4 regions of the Rhizobium sp. SYY.PMSO genome follow, and region 4 is predicted to be linked to each of the others. Evidence: predicted binding sites of a transcription regulator. Region 4 holds the regulator's gene; each other region holds the start of a gene.
What was found. The regulator PhoB, encoded in region 4, activates phosphate uptake and scavenging genes when phosphate is short. The targets are predictions, from matches to a motif close to TGTCATNNANCTGTCAT.
Positions count from the first base shown of each region.

Region 1: a site for PhoB is predicted at 2,108-2,124, ahead of ACJJVH_RS16995 (DUF1045 domain-containing protein). Genes of this name have one in related genera too.
Region 2: a site for PhoB is predicted at 1,887-1,903, ahead of ACJJVH_RS07430 (UDP-2,3-diacylglucosamine diphosphatase). Genes of this name have one in related genera too.
Region 3: a site for PhoB is predicted at 2,101-2,117, ahead of phnF (phosphonate metabolism transcriptional regulator PhnF). Genes of this name have one in related genera too.

Region 1 covers NZ_CP177349.1:3,511,948-3,516,591, forward strand. The annotation lists gene phnN (phosphonate metabolism protein/1,5-bisphosphokinase (PRPP-forming) PhnN) at 1-120, opposite strand, end outside; gene ACJJVH_RS16990 (alpha-D-ribose 1-methylphosphonate 5-triphosphate diphosphatase) at 117-1,256, opposite strand; gene ACJJVH_RS16995 (DUF1045 domain-containing protein) at 1,270-1,959, opposite strand; gene phnE (phosphonate ABC transporter, permease protein PhnE) at 2,148-3,494, opposite strand; gene phnE (phosphonate ABC transporter, permease protein PhnE) at 3,503-4,483, opposite strand; gene phnD (phosphonate ABC transporter substrate-binding protein) at 4,549-4,644, opposite strand, start outside.
Region 2 covers NZ_CP177349.1:1,528,640-1,533,283, reverse strand. The annotation lists gene ACJJVH_RS07435 (NADP-dependent malic enzyme) at 1-1,562, opposite strand, end outside; gene ACJJVH_RS07430 (UDP-2,3-diacylglucosamine diphosphatase) at 1,969-2,775, shown strand; gene ACJJVH_RS07425 (MFS transporter) at 2,944-4,161, shown strand; gene ACJJVH_RS07420 (ABC transporter permease) at 4,313-4,644, shown strand, end outside.
Region 3 covers NZ_CP177349.1:3,522,417-3,527,060, forward strand. The annotation lists gene ACJJVH_RS17045 (carbon-phosphorus lyase complex subunit PhnI) at 1-925, opposite strand, end outside; gene phnH (phosphonate C-P lyase system protein PhnH) at 929-1,555, opposite strand; gene phnG (phosphonate C-P lyase system protein PhnG) at 1,555-2,031, opposite strand; gene phnF (phosphonate metabolism transcriptional regulator PhnF) at 2,132-2,866, shown strand; gene ACJJVH_RS17065 (2,3-bisphosphoglycerate-dependent phosphoglycerate mutase) at 3,057-3,692, opposite strand; gene dapB (4-hydroxy-tetrahydrodipicolinate reductase) at 3,815-4,639, opposite strand.
Region 4 covers NZ_CP177349.1:119,544-124,187, reverse strand. The annotation lists gene argF (ornithine carbamoyltransferase) at 1-9, opposite strand, end outside; gene ACJJVH_RS00620 (aspartate aminotransferase family protein) at 180-1,379, opposite strand; gene ACJJVH_RS00615 (GcrA family cell cycle regulator) at 1,805-2,332, shown strand; gene phoB (phosphate regulon transcriptional regulator PhoB) at 2,427-3,110, opposite strand; gene phoU (phosphate signaling complex protein PhoU) at 3,142-3,855, opposite strand; gene pstB (phosphate ABC transporter ATP-binding protein PstB) at 3,907-4,644, opposite strand, start outside.

The sequences.
Region 1 (4,644 bases), 360 kb from region 4:
GGCGAGGTTCATCAGCGTATCCTTGCCGGCGCCGCTCGGGCCGACGACGACAGCCATGATGCCTGCCGTTGCGTCCGATACGCCTTCGTTAGTCGGCTTTCTATCGGCGTCGGGGCTCATGCAACCCGCCGTCCTTCCCGCCAGGCGGACCGTGTAACCGGCACGCCATGATCGCGGCGAACGCGCACCAGATCGGCGCGCAGGCCCTCGGCAATGCGCCCGCGGTCGTTCAGGCTGACGGTTCTTGCCGGCGTTGCCGTGACCATGGCGATCGCCTGCGGCAGCGAAATGCCCTCGACTTCATCTGCGAGAATGAAGGGCGCATGCAGCAGGCTGAGCGGCACGTAGTCGGAGGAAAGCACGTCCAGAACGCCGAGTTCGGCAAGATCGCGGGCTGCGATGTTGCCCGAATGCGACTTGCCGCGCACGATGTTCGGCGCGCCCATCAGCACGCTCATGCCGGCCCCATGCGAGGCCTTCGCGGCGTCGATGCTGGTCGGGAATTCCGCCAGCCGGACGCCGTAATTGATGGCTTCGTCGACATGGGCGAGCGTTGCGTCGTCATGGCTGGCGATGGTGATGCCGCGTTCCGAGCAGACCTTTGAGATCGCGTCGCGGTTGGGTGTGGCATAACGCGCCGATTCCTCCTGGCGCTTGGCAACGAACTTGGCAAAGGCCTCGTCGCTGAGGCCGCGCTTCTTCTGATAGTAGAAGATGTACTGATCCATGGTCTGGAACTGGCGCTGGCCCGGTGCGTGATCCATCAGGGATACGAGGCGGACGTACGGGTCTTTCTCGAAATCCTGGAAATGATCGAGAACGTTGTCGGAGGAGACCTCGCAGCGCAGATGGATCAGGTGATCGGCGCGCAGCCGATCTTCGCGCTGGGCCGCCTGAATGGCGTCGGCCATGTCGCGCATCTCGCCCTTTTCGAAGCCGCCGTCTTCATCCGAGCCCATGCGCAGGCAGTCGAATACGGTGGTGATGCCCGAGGTGACGATCTGGGCGTCATGTGCCTGGATCGCGGCGGTCTTGTTCCAGCGGACACCGGGACGTGGGGAATAATGCGCTTCCAGATGGTCGGTGTGCAGTTCGACCAGACCGGGAATGAGATAATCGCCCTCGAAATCCTCGCCGATGGCGGACCTGCCTTCGGAAATGCCGGCAATGCGACCGTCACGGATCAGCACGGAGCCTTCGACGATCTTGTCTTCGAGGACGATGCGGGCGTTAGAAAGGACGGTTTCTTTGGTCATGTCAGGTCTTTCACTATTGGGCGCCGGTCAGCGGCAGCCAGGAACGGACGGTAAAGGGGGCGCCGCGCTCTTCCTCGATAAAGATGGCGAGGCCGGAAACGTCGAGCGGCTTGCCGGTATGGCCGGCGAAACGCTCGCGCAGGACGTCGTGCATCTCGGCTTGACGCTCGGCCGGGACGCGTCCCGTCAAGGTCATATGGAAACGAAACTCGTCATTGACGTAAGGATAGCCCCAGCGGAACAGGTTTGCTCGATGCGGCTCGGTCATTGCTTCCGGGTTTCGCCGGGCGATATCGTGCTGCGAAAGCGGTGCGCGGAACGGCTCGAAGGTCTTGACGACGCGGGAGGCGAAATCCTGTAGCGGCTGGTGGAGCGAGCCCGGAACGAGGGCGAAGAAATGACCGAGCTGGCCGAGTACCAGCTCCGGAATGGTGAAAGCCTTTGTCCGCGAGGCGAATTCGGCAGCGACTTCGAATAGGTCGCGTTCGGTCACAGAGCCGGCAAGCTCGAACGGCGCCTTCAGCGTGGCGTGAAAGCCGTAGCGGCGCGGGTCGGCCGTGAGTTCGGCGTGACCTTCCGGAACAGGGCCGATGGCCTTGTCGGAAAAAATCTCGTCGGAGAATGCGTCGCGGCCCAGCCAGCGCGCGGCAAGCGACGTCAACGGATGATCTTTGGGCGGTGTAAAATAGAGAGCATAGCGCAAGGCTGCATTCCTTGGAAAAATCGGCTGCGCGGGACACTGTTGGGTGATTTGCGACAAACCGCAAGAGCAGCAAGGCGGCAACGAATCGAATCCGGCTAAATCCGGCTCGGCCGATGCAGTCTTGCCGGGCCTGCGCTACCGGATTCCCGTGACAGAATGATGATGCGCGGCGATTTTTCTCACCGCTTTCATCTGACCCGCGCGCCCATGAGCCGTGAACGCAACGCGTTGGACGCGGCGTCGAACAGGAATACGACGATCAGGATCAGCAGCACCATGTAGGCGACGTTTTCCCAGTTGGCGTTGGTGCGCATCGCCTCCCAGAGCTTCAGGCCGATGCCGCCCGCGCCGACCGCGCCGATGATGGTCGCACCGCGCACGTTGGATTCCCACTGGTAAAGCGTCTGGCTGACGATCACGGGCACGATCTGCGGCATGATGCCGTAGCGATGCACGAGGATCGTCGACGAGCCGGTGGATTTCACGCCCTCGCGCGGCTTGTTGTCGATGTTTTCCAGGCCCTCGGAATAGAGCTTGCCGAGCGTGCCGGTCTCGGTGAGGAAGATCGCGCCGCTGCCGGCGAGCGGGCCGGGACCGAAGGCGCGCGTCAGGAACAGCGCCCAGATCAGCATGTCGACGGAACGCAGGAAGTCGAAGAAACGCTTCAGCACCTGATTGAGCAGCCGGTTCGGCGTGATGTTGCGGGCGGCCAGGAAGGCGAGCGGGAATGCGGCGAGCGAGCCGAGCAAAGTGCCGAGGAAGGCCATGACGATGGTCTGGAACAGCTTGGTCCAGACATCGCCGTGCTGCCAGGCGCCATTGTTCCAGATATTGTCGAAGGCGAGCGAGAGGTTGGATTGCGTGGGGTCGAGCCGCGGCCCCGAGACGATCAGGCCGATCACTTCGCCCGCCGGCTTGTCGAAGAAGGGCGAGTGCGTGTCGAAGACGAAATTGGCCCAGCCGAGGAAGCGCTTGCGGATCTTCACGCGGTCCGTGGAAATGCTGACGTCGCCGGCAAAGCCCATATTGGCGAGGATGTTGTCGTCATAGACGGTCATCCAGCTCGGCACCGGCTCGGAGCCGACGATCTTCGGCACGTCGCCGCTGATGTCGATGGGGATCGTGACGCCGTGGGCCGTCAGGATGGCCTGCGTCTTGGTGATCGTCACCGCGCGGCTCGTGCCGCTGACGGAGACTGTCAGGCTGCCGTCAGGCGCGGCCTTCACCCAATCCGGGTTCGGATTGTCGCCCAGCGGCGAGAAGCGCGGATATTTGATGCTGATCTTGTCGCCGGAAATGCGGAATTCCGGCTGCACGTCGTAGCTGATCCACTCGCTCAGATAGATCCCGACACGCTCCCAATGCGCTTCCGAGATGACTTTCGGCAGGTTGAAGAACCATACGGCATAAAAGCCGTAGAGGATGACGCCGATGAAGATCATGAGAGCGCCATAGCGCTGGCGGAAGGATCGATGAAAGACCTCCGGATAGCGCGCTTCGATTTCCTGCATACGGCCGGCGTCGATGACGGACATGGTCAACCTCAATGCTGCAAGAGAAAGGCATGCTCGCCGACGAGGCGGCGGCGGAGCCATGCGGAAAACTGGTCGACGGCGATGATCGTCACGAAGAGCAGCAGCACCAGCGCCATCGTCTTGGCGCCGAAACCGCGCGAGATCGAAAGCTTCAGCTCCTCGCCGATACCGCCACCGCCGACGGCGCCGATGATAGTGGAGGCGCGAACGTTGATTTCGAGGCGCAGCAGCGCGTAGGACATGAAGTTCGGCAACACCTGCGGCAGCGCGGCAAAACGGACGCGTTCCGTCCAGCTCGCACCGACGGCGCGCATGCCCTCGTCGGGCTTCATGTCGATATTCTCGACGACCTCGTAGAACAGCTTGCCGAGTGCGCCGATCGTGTGCAGGCCGACCGCGATGATGGCGGCGATCGGGCCGATCGACAGGATCGCCGAAAACAGGCCGGCGATGACGATTTCCGGGAAGGCGCGCAGCAGTTCCATGATGCGCTTCGTCACCAGCCGGATTGGATTGGCAGGCGACATGTTGCGCGCGGCAAAGAAGCTCAAGGGCACGGCGAAGACGAAGCCGACGATGGTCGATACCAGCGCCACGTTGATCGTGATGATCATCAGCTCGAAATATTCGGGGATGTAGAAGTCGCCCCAGACATAGACGCGGCCGAGCGGGAAGTTGAATTCCTCGCCGCCCATGCCATTCGCGCCGTTCGGGCTCGGCAGGTCGAAAAGAGCCCGGTAGACGTCGGCCCAGTCCTTGGGGATCAGCCAGCCCAGAAAGTCGAAGAGATGCGGCAGGCGTTCGAAGAAGTGGCCGGCATTGCTGTCGTCGGCGAAGCGGACGGAGCTTACGAAGGCGACAAGCAGGATGATGAGGCCGATGCCGGTATAGAGGCGGCGTCTGGCCACCATCCTGCCCCAGGCGTTACCGATATCCCTCGCGCTTTGCGGCGCGCCCTGCATCTTCAGCTGCGTATCGGCAATCGTCATGAAATCCTGCCCTTGTGATAGCAAAAGGGCGGCCGTTGCCGGCCGCCCAGTCATCGGAATGCGGATCAGCCGCCGATCGCGGCCTTACGAACGTCGATGACGGCGTTATAGAAGTCCGGAGTAACCTTGACGTAGCCCTTGAAGTCGCCGCCTTCGATGGC
Region 2 (4,644 bases), 1.4 Mb from region 4:
CGGCCGACGAGCGAGAAATACAGCTCGACATATTCGCGGAAGCGCGGATCGTCTTCCGGGTTGATGACGGCGAAATCGGTATTCGGACGGATCTTCAGGCCGTAGCGCTTCAGGCGGCTTTCGATGACGGAGGGACGGCCGATCAGGATCGGGGATGCGGTTCCTTCCTCAAGCAGAACCTGGGCGGCGCGCAGCACGCGTTCGTCCTCGCCTTCGGAGAAGACGACGCGCTTGCGTTCGGCGATTTTCGCGGCAGCGAAGATCGGCTTCATGATGAAGCCCGAGCGGAAGACGAAGCGGTTGAGCTCGTCCATGTAGGCGTCGAAATCCTTGATCGGACGCAGCGCCACGCCGCTGTCGGCGGCGGCTTTCGCCACGGCCGGCGCAATGCGCAGGATGAGGCGCGGATCGAAGGGCGAGGGGATCAGGTAGTTGGGGCCGAAGACCGGCGTCTCGCCAGTGTAGGCGCGGGCGGCGACATCGGAAGGCTCCTCGCGGGCGAGAGCGGCGATGGCGCGCACGGCGGCCATCTTCATTTCCTCATTGATCGTCTTTGCACCGCAGTCGAGCGCGCCGCGGAAGATATAGGGGAAGCAGAGGACGTTGTTCACCTGGTTCGGAAAATCCGAGCGCCCGGTACAGATCATGGCGTCGGGGCGTGCGGCCCGGGCGAGGTCCGGCATGATTTCCGGCGTCGGGTTGGCGAGCGCCATGATCAGCGGCTTTTCCGCCATCTGCGCGAGAAGTTCGGGTTTCAGCACGCCGGCGGCGGACAGGCCGAGGAAGACATCGGCGCCCGGGATGGATTCGGCAAGCACGCGCTTGTCGCTATCCTGGGCGTAGATGGACTTCCATTCGTCCATCAGGACGTTGCGGTCCTTGTAGACCAGGCCTTCGATATCGTGGACCCAGATGTTTTCGCGCCTGGCGCCGAGGATCACGAGCAGATTGAGGCAGGCGAGCGCAGCCGCGCCCGCGCCGGAGGCGACGATCTTGACGTCCTCGATTTTCTTGCCCGCCAGTTCCAGCCCGTTGAGGACGGCGGCGGCGACGATGATGGCAGTGCCGTGCTGATCGTCGTGGAAGACCGGAATTTCCATTTTTTCGCGCAGGCGGCGTTCGACATCGAAGCATTCCGGCGCCTTGATGTCTTCCAGATTGATGCCGCCGAAGGTCGGCTCGAGCGCCGAAATCGTGTTGACCATCTCATCGACGGTGGGCGCTGCGACTTCGATGTCGAAGACATCGATGCCGGCAAACTTCTTGAAGAGGACGGCCTTGCCTTCCATGACCGGCTTGGAGGCGAGCGGGCCGATATTGCCGAGGCCGAGCACGGCCGAACCGTTCGAAATCACCGCAACGAGATTGGCGCGGGACGTGTAGTCCGCAGCCATTTCGGGATTGTCGCGGATCGCGATGCAGGGAGCGGCGACGCCGGGAGAGTAAGCGAGCGCCAGATCGCGCTGGTTGCCCAGCGGCTTTGTCGCCTGAATTTCCAGCTTGCCGGGGCGAGGATAGCGATGGAAATAAAGCGCCTGTTCGTCGAAATTTCCGCTCGCCATATTCTTGGCTGCTTTCGAAGTGTCGTTCGTATCCAACTCGCGTCTCCATTCCTGCCTGCGCTAGAGTCCTCCATACATCAATCGCTTCGCCTTCACAGTATGCAATCGACGTCGCAAGGCGTTTTTGCCGTGGCATAACTGAATTGCCTTTTCCGCAACGATCACCCGATGGCCGCCGCGAAGACGGCATGGGATTGCGCATGAGGGGGAGCCGGCGCAGGCGATGTTTTGCCTTGGTGTCGCCCGTTTTGCAGGCGACCGTCCGGACCTTGCATCGCGGCAAGAGGCGGCCGAACCCGCCGATAAGCCGCCAGACACAGGATTTGTCATCTTCCTGAAACACGAGTCTGGTTTTGGAATAGCCAAGGTAGGATAGGGCACGGACATAAAGTTCGTGAATGAAAACATGGACACCAGGCGATTTCGGACGCTGTTCATTTCTGACGTGCACCTGGGCTCGAAAGCTGCCAAGGCAGACTTCCTGCTCGACTTTCTCCGTTATCATGATGCCGATACCATCTTTCTGGTCGGCGATATCGTCGATGGCTGGCGCCTGAAGCGAAACTGGTACTGGCCGCAGGATTGCAACGACGTCGTGCAGAAGCTTCTGCGCAAGGCGCGCAAAGGTACGCGCATCGTCTATATCCCCGGCAACCACGATGAATTCCTGCGGGATTTCCCCGGCATGCACTTCGGCGGTATCGAGGTGGCCCAGCGGGCCATTCATGAAACGGCAGACGGCAAGACCTATCTGGTCCTGCATGGCGACGAATTCGACGTGGTCGTCCGCAACGCACGCCTGCTCGCCTATCTCGGCGACTGGGCATACGACATGGCCATTCTGATCAATATCGGCCTTGCGGCGATACGCCGCCGCTTGAACATGCCTTACTGGTCTTTCTCGGCCTGGGCGAAGCAGCAGGTAAAGCACGCCGTAAATTTCATCGGCGAATTTCAGCGCGTCGTGGCCGAAGAGGCCAGGCGCAACGATGCCGACGGCGTGATCTGCGGCCATATCCACCATGCCGTCATCGAAGATCTGGACGGCGTGCGCTACATCAATACCGGCGACTGGGTGGAAAGCTGCACGGCGATCGCCGAGCACCAGGACGGCACCTTCGAGCTCATCACCTGGCGATCGATCCTGGAGACGCAGCCGGCCGGTTCGCCCGTGGAAGGGCTGCCGCGGCCTCTGGGCGCCCAGGCGGCGTAGCTTTTACGCCGCTTCACGGCCTTAATAATAGCATGTCATAATTATTGATCGTCGCGGAACCGCCTTGGCCCCGGATTTTTCCGAAACGTTACGGTCTTGGCCATTTCTCGCCATAGTCGTACTATCGATAGCGTGATAGGGACAAATCAGTTCCCCTTCAGGTCTGTCATGATTCCCGCGATCAAGTCCTTCCAGGGCGAGGGTGCGCCGCCGTATTTCCGCTTGCGCACCGCCTTGTCCTATTGCGCGCCGTTGTTCGTCAACGGCATTGCCTTGCCGTTCTTTCCCGTATGGCTGGCGGGGCTGAATTTCAACGATCATGAAATCGGTCTGGTGATCGCCATCCCCATGGTGGTGCGCGTTCTGGTGACGCCCGTCATCGCCGTGCTGGCCGATCATATGACGGAGCGCGCCGACGTATTGCTGTGGTCCGGCGCCCTGTCGCTTCTGACGGCAATCGCGCTCTACTGGACAAGCGACTTCTGGTCGGTGCTTCTGGTCTACGGCATCCAGGGCGCGACCTATGCGCCCTACGTGCCGGTGGTGGAATCGATCGCCATGTCGGGCGTGCGCCGCTGGGGATTCGACTATGGCTCCATGCGGGTGTGGGGATCGATCACGTTTATCCTGTCGACGCTTCTCGGCGGTCAGCTGATCAGCATCTGGGGTGGAACCACCGTCTTGCCCGTCATGGTGGCAGGCTTCATTCTCACGATGCTGATGGGCCTGTTTGCGCCGCGCATCGGGCCGACGCGGCGGCGCAACCAGCCGATCAACCTGCAGTCGCCGACCGGAAATTTGCGTTCCCCGCAACTGCTCATCACCATGATCGGGGTTTCGGTACAGCAGTCGAGCCATGCGATGCTTTATACGTTTGCGTCGATCTATTGGCGCAAGCTGGGCTTCTCCGGCGCCGAGATCGCCATCTTATGGAGCATCGGTGTCGCGGCCGAGGTCATGGTCTTCTTTTTGTCGAAGAAGCTGAGCCGGCGGTTCAGCGCATGGACGCTGATCTTCTTCGGCTCGACCATGTGTATCCTGCGCTGGATCCTGTTCCCGGTCAATTTCGGTTTCATCGGCTATTTCGTGTTACAGTGTTTTCACTCCTGCACCTATGCCTGCGTCCATACGGGCATCCAGCGCCGCATCGTCGCATCGGTCCAGGAAACGCAGGAATCGTCCGCTCAGGGCGCCTATTATTTCTATAACGGCATGTTCCTCGGTCTCATGACATTGGCATCCGGCTATCTCTATGCCTGGCTCGACCTGTCGAGTTACTACGTCATGGCCGGCATTGCCGCTCTGGGCCTTGCCATGGTCGTTTTCGCTTATGGGTTGCGGTCCGGGAGGCCGGCTATCGGCGGGGGCGCTCACGGCGTATCCTAGGGCGATCCAGCAAATTCATTTGGATATCAAAAAGCGGTGACATATGTTGGCGCCGCCGTGAGATGGAAATTTCCTATTCGGCCGGTGTATTAAGCATTGATCGCTGCGGGCTCTCCGAGTCGGTCATATGTGTGCCAGATTTGAAAGACGCATGAGTTTGAAACCAGCCGAACAGAAGTCCGATGCACCGAAGATCGATGATGCGCCTGAAGGCGCGGGCCATCGCTATCGGCTGGAGGGCAGTTGGCGCAGCGCCAATGTCCATGGCGTTTTGCGGCAGATCGAGCAATTGTCGAAGCGCAGTTCCGGCGGCGATGTGGTGATCGATCTTTCCGGCCTTTCCGACGTCGACACCGCCGGCGCGCTGCTGATTCGCCGCCTCAAGGAAAGCCAGGAAGCGCATCAGGCCCACGTTACGATCGAAGGGTCCGATTCGCATATCGATGAACTGCTGACGGCTTTCGACACGCATCCGGACGATCA
Region 3 (4,644 bases), 350 kb from region 4:
CCGGTGCGACGATATCCTCGCCGAGTTCTTCGGCGCGCAGCGCGCGGTCGACCAGCGACATGGCCATGGCCTTGCGCTCGCTCTGGCCGAAGACCAGCCCGTAACCGCGGGTAAACTGCGGCGGCGCCTTGGCCGAGCCCTTGAACTGGTTGACCATCTGGCATTCCGTCACCTGGATGCGGCCGAGCGAGACGGCGAAACCGAGTTCCGGCACATCGAATTCGACCTCCACTTCGCCGATGCGGATTTCGCCGGTGAAGGGATGGTTGCGGCCATAGCCGCGCTGGGTCGAATAGCCGAGCGCCAGCAGGAAGCCCTCGTCGCCGCGGGCGAGCGCCTGCAGGCGAAGATCGCGGGTCATCGGGAATTCCATCGGCTCGCGCGTCAGGTCGCCGATCTCGTGGTCGACCGGAAGCGTGCCGTCGCCTTCGATAAGACCTTCCTGAGCGAGGATTTCGGAAACACGCATGACCCGGCCGTCTTCGGCGGGACGCTGCATCGGCTCATCGACGGCCTCGTCGGTCAGCAGGCTCGGGTCGAGCAGGCGGTGCGTATAGTCGAAGGTCGGGCCGAGAAGCTGGCCGCCGGGCAGGTCCTTGTAGGTCGCGGAGATGCGGCGCTCGATCTTCATCGCCGATGTGTCGAGCGGCTGGGAGTAGCCGAAGCGCGGCAGCGTGGTGCGGTAGGCGCGCAGCAGGAAGATCGCCTCGATCATGTCGCCGCGCGCCTGGCGGACGGCAAGGGCTGCCAGCGTGCGGTCGTAGAGCGAGGCTTCGGCCATGACGCGGTCGACGGCGAGCGCCAGCTGCGCGACGATCTGATCGATGCCGAGCGCCGGCAGCGAGCGGTCGCCGCGGCGACGGTCGGCCAGCAGCCGGTGAGCATTGGCGATGGCGGCTTCGCCGCCCTTAACGGCAACATACATATGTCACATCTCCGTCGCGATGATCTTGGTGGTGCGCGGCAGGCAAAGGAATTGCCGGCCGGCCGTCAGGACGAGATCGACGCCGCGCGGGAAGAGCGCGCGATTGTCGTTCCAGATGCGCAGCAGCGCATCCGGCAGGCCGACCGGGGCGATCATGGTCACGTCCTTGATGCCGGGGCCGGAAAGCGCCAGTTGCTTGCCGCCCTCAAGGCTTTCGATCTCCAGTACGATGGTCGTCGAACGATCGGGATATTCCTGCGTGCCCACGCCGAACTGGCTGAACGAGGAAAGCGCCATGCCTGCCTCGACAAAGGCGAAATGCGCCTCCAGCCGCTCGGTGACGACGGGCGCGCCGGTGTGGAAGCCCAGCCATTCCGAAAGGCTCGATCGCGTAAGACCGTTGGAGAGCCAGACCGGCGTATCATGGTCGCAGAGCGTCAGGCCGATGGCGCCGGCGGCAATGCCGAGCGGCGGCGGCGGCGCGATGTCGGCGGTCACGGTCTGCAGGGTGCCCGGACGCGCCATGGCGTCCATCGTCATCTTGAAAACGCTTTGCGCGTCGAAAACCGGATCGCTGAAGCCGCCGGTCAGGGCCTCGTTGCCGAAGGTCGGGGTGTTGAACAGGCTCATCAATCCTCTCCGCGAACCATGGTGAAGAAATCGACGCGGGTCGCCGCCGTCTCTTCGGCGCGCTTGCGGTCATAGCTTGCGATGCGCCCGGCAACCGGCTGAAGGATGGCCTTCTCGACGAATTCCCGCGTGGCCGATTGCTGCCAGAGGGCGTCGAAGATGGCCGAAAGGCGTGCCTTTTCGCGATCGGTGCCGAGGGCGTGCGCATGGCCGATGGTGCCCGAGGCCAGCCGTATGGTGGCGCGGGTCATCGTGACCTCGCCGAGATTGAAGGGGGAACCGCCGCCGCCGATGCGGCCGCGGACCATGACGAGCCCGGTCTCGGGGCCGCGCACCGGCTGTGCCGCCGGCTTGCTCGGCAAAGCTTCCCAGGCCGTTTCCAGCTCGTCGCGCTCTGCCTGCGCCAGAAGGTCGGCAACGCGCTTGCGTTCCCGACGCTCCTGCGCGGCCGCTTCCTGCCTTTGTGCTGAATTCATCGCGCTTTCCTTTAAATGTCTATTGATATAGACAACCATACAAGATAGTTTTATATGTATTAGCGAGTCGTGACAAGCGTGTGACAGGCGAGCGGGCGAGATGGCAGGGCAGAAGATCCAGAGACAGACGGGCGTGGCGCTGTGGCGGCAGATCGCCGACCGCATTCGCACGTCGATCAACCACGGAGATTTCGACGAGACGGGAATGGTGCCGCCGGAAACGACGCTGGCGCTGCAATTCGGCGTCAACCGCCACACGATCCGAAGCGCTCTTGCCGCACTGGCGCAGGAAGGGATTGTCAGGGCCGTGCAGGGGCGAGGAACGCTGATCGAACGCAAGGAACGGCTGAGCTTTCCCATTTCGAAGCGGACGCGTTTCTCGCAAGGGATCGGCGATCAGGTGCGCGAGACCCGCAGCGTATTGCTGGCATCGGTCGAAGAGGCCGCAAACGCGGAGCTGGCCAGGCAGCTCAAGCTTGAGACCGGCACACCGCTGATCCGGCTCGAAACGCTCGGTCAGGCGGATCATCGCCCGGTATCGCGCGCCACCAGCTGGTTTCCGGCCGATCGCTTCGGGAATATCGCCGAAATCTACCAGGCGACCGGATCGATCACCAAGGCGTTCAAGGAGCTCGGCGTGCCGGATTACGTGCGCGTCGTCACCGAAATCACCGCGACGCATGCAGACGACGGCGATCTCACCGATCTGCAATTATCGCCCGGCGCCATCGTCCTCATCACACAGGCGCTGAACTCAGATCTCGACAATGTGCCGGTGCAATATTCAATCTCGCGCTTCGCCGCCGACAGGGTGCGCTTCACCGTCGAGAATTGATGGTAGGGGGTCGCCCCTCATCCGGCCTGTCGGCCACCTTCCCCCGCAGGCGGGGAGAAGGAGAAAGACGTGCTCTCCGTCGCATCGCAATCCCATAGGAATCGAGAGTATTGGAAAGGGTAGTCCCCTCTCTCCGTAAAACGGGGAGAGGGCTAGGGTGAGGGGCCTTTTGGCCCTAATGGCTTGACACTCAATGCGCGCCGGACATGTCGCCGAGGACTTCTTTCGAGGCGACGGTGGAATCGGCCTTGAGCTTGTAGACCATCGGCACGCCGGTCGCGAGGTTGAGTTCCAGGATCTGCGCCTTGCTCAGCCGGTCGAGAACCATGACGAGCGAGCGTAGCGAATTGCCGTGGGCGGCGACCAATACGTTCTGGCCGGCGAGAACGCGCGGCAGGATTTCCGTCAGGTAATAGGGCCAGACGCGGGCGCCGGTATCGCGCAGGCTTTCGCCGCCGGGCGGCGGAACGTCGTAGGAGCGGCGCCAGATGTGAACCTGCTCCTCGCCCCACTTGGCGCGGGCGTCGTCCTTGTTGAGGCCGGAGAGATCGCCGTAGTCGCGCTCGTTCAGCGCCTGGTCCTTGATGGTTTCGAGCCCCGGCTGGCCGATTTCATCGAGGATGATCTTCAGCGTGTGCTGGGCGCGCGTCAGGGCCGAGGTGAAGGCGATGTCGTACTTGAGGCCGTAATCGGCGAGCGCCTTGCCGCCCGTCTTGGCTTCCTCGATGCCGAGCGCGGTCAGATCGGGGTCCTTCCAGCCGGTGAAGAGATTCTTCAAATTCCAGTCGCTCTGCCCATGGCGAACGAGAACGAGAGTGCCGCTCATAAAATTTCTCCTTGATAGGGCAATTCCAGGAAAGCTGCGTGGCGGTTTTCCGTCAGGAATTGCGGGACAATAAATGGCTGGAGTGGGTCAGCGGTTTCATGCCGCCCCGCCCCGGGATCGCATCAGCGTGTGGAGAGCCCGAGAACATCGAGCATGGAATAGAAGCCGGGTTTCTTGTCACGCGCCCAGAGTGCCGCCTGCAGCGCGCCGCGCGCAAACAGCGAACGGTCGCCGGCATTGTGCGATAGCGTCAGCCGCTCGCTCTCGCTGGCGAAGATGACGGAGTGATCGCCCACCACGCCGCCGCCGCGCAAGGTCGCAAAGCCGATCGTGCCCGCCGGGCGCGGGCCGGTGTGGCCGTCGCGCACGCGCACGGACTTGTCGTTGAGGTCGATGCCGCGGCCCTTCGCCGCCGCCTGGCCGAGCAGGAGCGCGGTGCCCGAGGGCGCGTCGACCTTGTGGCGATGATGCATCTCCAGCACCTCGATATCCCAGTCGTTCGAGGGGAGCGCGCGCGCGGCCTGCTCCACGAGCACGCTCAAGAGGTTGATGCCGAGGCCCATATTGCCCGATTTGACGATGCGGGCATGGCGCGCGGCCGCCTTGAACTTCGCCTCGTCCTCGTCCGAGCAGCCGGTGGTGCCGATGATGTGGACGATGCGCGCCTGCGCGGCGAGGCCGGCAAAGGTGACGCTGGTTGCCGGCGTCGTGAAATCGATGACGCCTTCGGCATGGAGGAAGGTGGCGAGCGGATCGTCGGTGACGGAAACGCCGATCGGCCCCAGCCCGGCGATCTCGCCGGCATCCTTGCCGACGAAGGCGGAGCCGGAACGGGCGACTGCGGCATGCAGGGTTACGCCGTCGGTGGCGTGGATGAGACGGATCAGAGCCTGTCCCATGCGGCCTGCCGCGCCCACCACCACCAGCTTCATCGCATCGTCGCTCATGTCGT
Region 4 (4,644 bases):
AGAAGCCATGTCCTTACCTGTACTCCAGAAAAAACAACAACGCCCGCATGGGGCACGCATAAGCCCTTAAATCGGCACCGTTTTTAGGAAAGCTTATGCGATTCCTAAATGTTACTGCGTCCTTTGCGCGTCGTCTCGGCGCGCGGCGCAGCAACCGCCCCAAATTGCGGGCGGTAAACTTAAGCCGATTTCTTGGTGCGGGCGGCGCGTACGCGCTCGGCGGCGCGCTCGAGGCGGGCAATGCCTTCGCGTGCTTCCTCCGCCGTGACGACCAGCGGCGGCAGCAGACGGATGACGTTGTCGCCGGCCGGCACGCCAAGCAGATGCTCGGCGCGGATCGCCTGCAGCAGCTCCGCCTGCGGAATGGCCGCCTTGACGCCGAGCATCAAGCCCTCGCCGCGAACATCCTCGACGATGTCGGGGAAACGATCCTTGAGCGAGGCGAGGCCCTGGCGGAAGACCAGCGCGATATCGCGCACATGTTCCAGGAAGCCGTCGGCCAGAACGATATCGAGCACCGCGTTGCCGACCGCCATGGCGAGCGGATTGCCGCCATAGGTCGACCCGTGCGTGCCGGCCTTCATGCCCGAGGCGGCTTCCGCCGTCGCAAGGCACGCGCCGAGCGGAAAACCGCCGCCGATACCCTTGGCGACGGCCATGATGTCAGGCTTGATGCCGGCCCACTCATGGGCAAAGAGCTTGCCGGTGCGGCCGACGCCGCATTGCACCTCGTCGAGGATCAAAAGCAGGCCATGCTCGTCGCAGATCTGGCGGAGACCGCGCAGGAACTCGTTGGTCGCCGGGCGAATGCCGCCTTCGCCCTGCACCGGCTCGACCAGGATTCCGGCCGTCGCATCGGTGATGGCTGCGCGCACGGCATCGAGGTCGCCGAACGGCACCTGATCGAAGCCCGGCGCCTTCGGACCGAAGCCCTCGATGTATTTTTCCTGACCGCCGGCGGCGATGGTCGCGATAGTGCGGCCGTGGAAGGCGCCTTCGAAGGTGATGATGTGGAACTTTTCCGGATGCCCCTTGGCGAAATGATAGCGCCGCGCCGTCTTGATGGCGCATTCCAGCGCCTCGGCGCCGGAGTTGGTGAAGAACACCTTGTCGGCGAAGGTCGCTTCCGTCAGCCGCTTCGACAGCTTCTCCTGGCCGGGCACTTCGTAGAGGTTGGAGAGATGCCAGACCTTGTCGGCCTGCGCCTTCAGTTCCGAGACGAGGTGAGGATGCGCATGACCGAGCGAATTGACCGCCACGCCGGCTGCGAAATCGAGATAGCGCTCGCCGTTTTCGGTAATCAGCCAGACGCCCTCGCCTCGCTCGAACCGCAGCGGAGCACGCATATAGGTGTCATAAAGCGGCGTGGTCTCGGCCATGGCCATGTCTCCTCGATCACAACTTTAAGGACCAATCGCTTCCGTTTGATGAAACGGGTCCGAAAAAATCAAAAATGCCGCCTTGCGGCGGCTCGGGCACTATTGATGTTTTGCACCGCGATGTCAACAAAACTGGCGCTTTAGCAGGTGCGAGAAAGCGCTTGCGGGCAAAAGAGATGGGTTCGACGGCGCCTATTGCAGAAATGCCACGCCCGGACAGCAAGTTGGGGAAAACCTAGAAATCGATTCCTCAAGATTCCCGCGACTCTTGTCACGGAGTCAGCCTCACACTAGGTTAAAAACCAATTGCTAGACTGCATGCGGCGGAACTAGTCACCACAATTTTAGAGCGTTTCGCGCCTTGTTACCATGCGAGGCAATGGTGAGGGATTCTGCCATCGGAAACGCGACAGCGGAGACAGGGCATGAATTGGACAGACGAACGCGTCGAGAAGCTGAAAAAGCTATGGTCCGAAGGGTTGAGCGCCAGCCAGATCGCGGCGCAGCTTGGTGGCGTGAGCCGTAATGCCGTCATCGGCAAGGTACATCGCCTGAACCTCCCGGGCCGGGCAAAGGCCGGTGGCACGGCAACTGCAGCGCGCACCCCGAAGCGCAGCGCCACGGCACCGCGCCCTGCCAGCTTCGGCTCGCGCGTGGCAACCCGCACCGTGGTTACCCGCCAGCAGGGCGCAACCATGCTGAAGGAAGAGGTCGAGGTCGATTCAGTCAACGAAATCCAATATCGTCCGGCATCGAACGTCGTCGTTCCGATCTCCCGCCGCCTCGGCCTGACGGAGCTGACGGAGCGCACCTGCAAGTGGCCGGTCGGCGATCCGCTGAAGGACGATTTCCACTTCTGCGGCAACGACAGCCCGGATTCCTCGCCTTACTGCACCTATCACCAGCGCATGGCCTACCAGCCAGTGCATGATCGCCGGCGCAACAACGGCTGAAAGCTATAAGCAAATTCAAAGAGAAACGGGCCCCTCGGGGCCCGTTTTCTATTTCCGCCGCATGTCGATGTCGATGCCCGAGCAGCCTTGCCGCTCAGGCTTCCATGGAATAGCCCGCGCCGCGAACGGTGCGGATGACATCCTGCATGTTGGAAAAATTGAGCGCCTTGCGCAGGCGGCCGACATGGACGTCGACCGTGCGTTCGTCGACATAGATATCGTGCCCCCACACGCCGTCCAGCAGCTGCGAGCGCGAGAAGACGCGGCCCGGCGAGGACATCAGGAATTCCAGCAGGCGGAACTCCGTCGGCCCCAGCCGCACTTCGCGGCTCTTGCGGTGGACGCGATGGGTTTCGCGGTCCAGCTCGATATCGCCGCAACGCAGCACCGTGGAGAGGACCTCCGGGCGGGCGCGCCGCAGCATCGCCTTGACGCGGGCCATCAGCTCCGGCGTCGAGAACGGCTTGACGACGTAATCGTCCGCGCCGGTGGAAAGGCCGCGCACGCGCTCGCTCTCCTCGCCGCGGGCCGTGAGCATGATGATCGGCAGCCGCTCCGTCTCCGGCCGCATGCGCAGCCGGCGGCAGAGCTCGATGCCGGACACGCCGGGGAGCATCCAGTCGAGGATCAGAAGATCGGGGATGCGCTCCTGGAGACGCAGCTCTGCCTCATCGCCTCTGAGGATCGTATCGACCTCGAAGCCTTCGGCTTCGAGATTGTAGCGCAGCAGAACGCTGAGCGCTTCCTCGTCTTCTACAACAGCAACTCTCGGAACCATGCGCCTGTGGTCTCCTTTCTTCGCTTCCAGATTATTCCGTCACCGCGCCGACGGTGTTGGCCGTGTCGTCCTTCGGCCGCTCGCCTTCGGGCTGGGCGCCGGTCGCCATATAATAGATCGTCTCGGCAATGTTGGTGGCATGGTCGCCGATGCGCTCGATGTTCTTCGCGCAGAAGAGAAGATGCGTGCAGGTGGTGATGTTGCGCGGATCTTCCATCATGTAGGTCAGCATCTCGCGGAAGAGCGAGGTATACATGGCGTCGATTTCCTCGTCGCGTTCGCGGATCGACACGGCCTTGTCCGGCGAACGGGTCGCATAGACGTCCAGAACTTCCTTCAGCTGGCTCAGTGCCAGTTCGGAGAGATGCTCGATACCGCGGGCGAGACGGCGCGGAACGCCGGTGCCCTGCACGGCGATGACGCGCTTGGCCGTGTTCTTGCCAAGGTCGCCGACGCGCTCCAGATCGGAGGCGATGCGGATCGAGCCCATGATTTCGCGCAGGTCGGCCGCCATCGGCTGACGGCGCGCGATGGTGACGATCGCCTTATCGCCGATTTCGCGTTCGGCATGGTCGAGAATGACATCGTCGGAGATGACCTTCTGGGCAAGGGCCGCGTCGCTGTTGACCAAAGCGCGTACGCTGTCGCTGACCATCTGCTCGGCAAGGCCGCCCATTTCCGCAATGCGGCGCGTCAGGAACTTCAGGTCTTCGTCATAGGCAGAGAGAATGTGGGTGGAGACCATTTTTCTATCCTCAAGGTGAACTGTGTGAAAGGAGCCGCGCGCGCAGCATCATCAACCAAAACGGCCCATGATGTAATCCTGCGTGCGGTAATCGTCGGGATTGGTGAACATTTTATCGGTGTCGTTCTCCTCAACCAGATGGCCGAGATGGAACATTGCGGTGCGTTGCGAAACGCGGGCTGCCTGCTGCATGGAATGCGTCACGATGACGATCGTGAAGTTTTCCCGCAGCTCGTGGATGAGATCTTCGACCTTTGCGGTTGCGATCGGATCGAGGGCCGAGCATGGCTCGTCCATCAGGATGACCTCCGGGCTGACGGCAACGGCGCGGGCGATGCACAGGCGCTGCTGCTGGCCGCCCGAAAGGCTCGTGCCGGCATCGTGGAGCCTGTCCTTCACCTCGCCCCAGAGGCCCGCCTTCTGCAGGCTGGTTTCGACGATGTGATCGAGATCGGCCTTGGATGCGTGCAGGCCATGGATGCGCGGACCGTAGGCGACATTCTCATAGATCGACTTCGGAAACGGGTTGGGCTTTTGAAAGACCATGCCGACGCGGGCGCGCAGTTCCACCACGTCGATGCTGTCGTCGTAGACGTCCTGATCGTCGAGCGTGATCCTGCCGGTGACGCGGCAGGTCTCGATCGTATCGTTCATGCGGTTGAGGCAGCGCAGGAAGGTGGACTTGCCGCAGCCGGAAGGGCCGATCAGCGCCGTCACCGTATTGACGCGGATCCTGAGATTGACGTCGAAGAGAGCGCGCTTGTCGCCGTAAAAGACCGAAACGTCCTG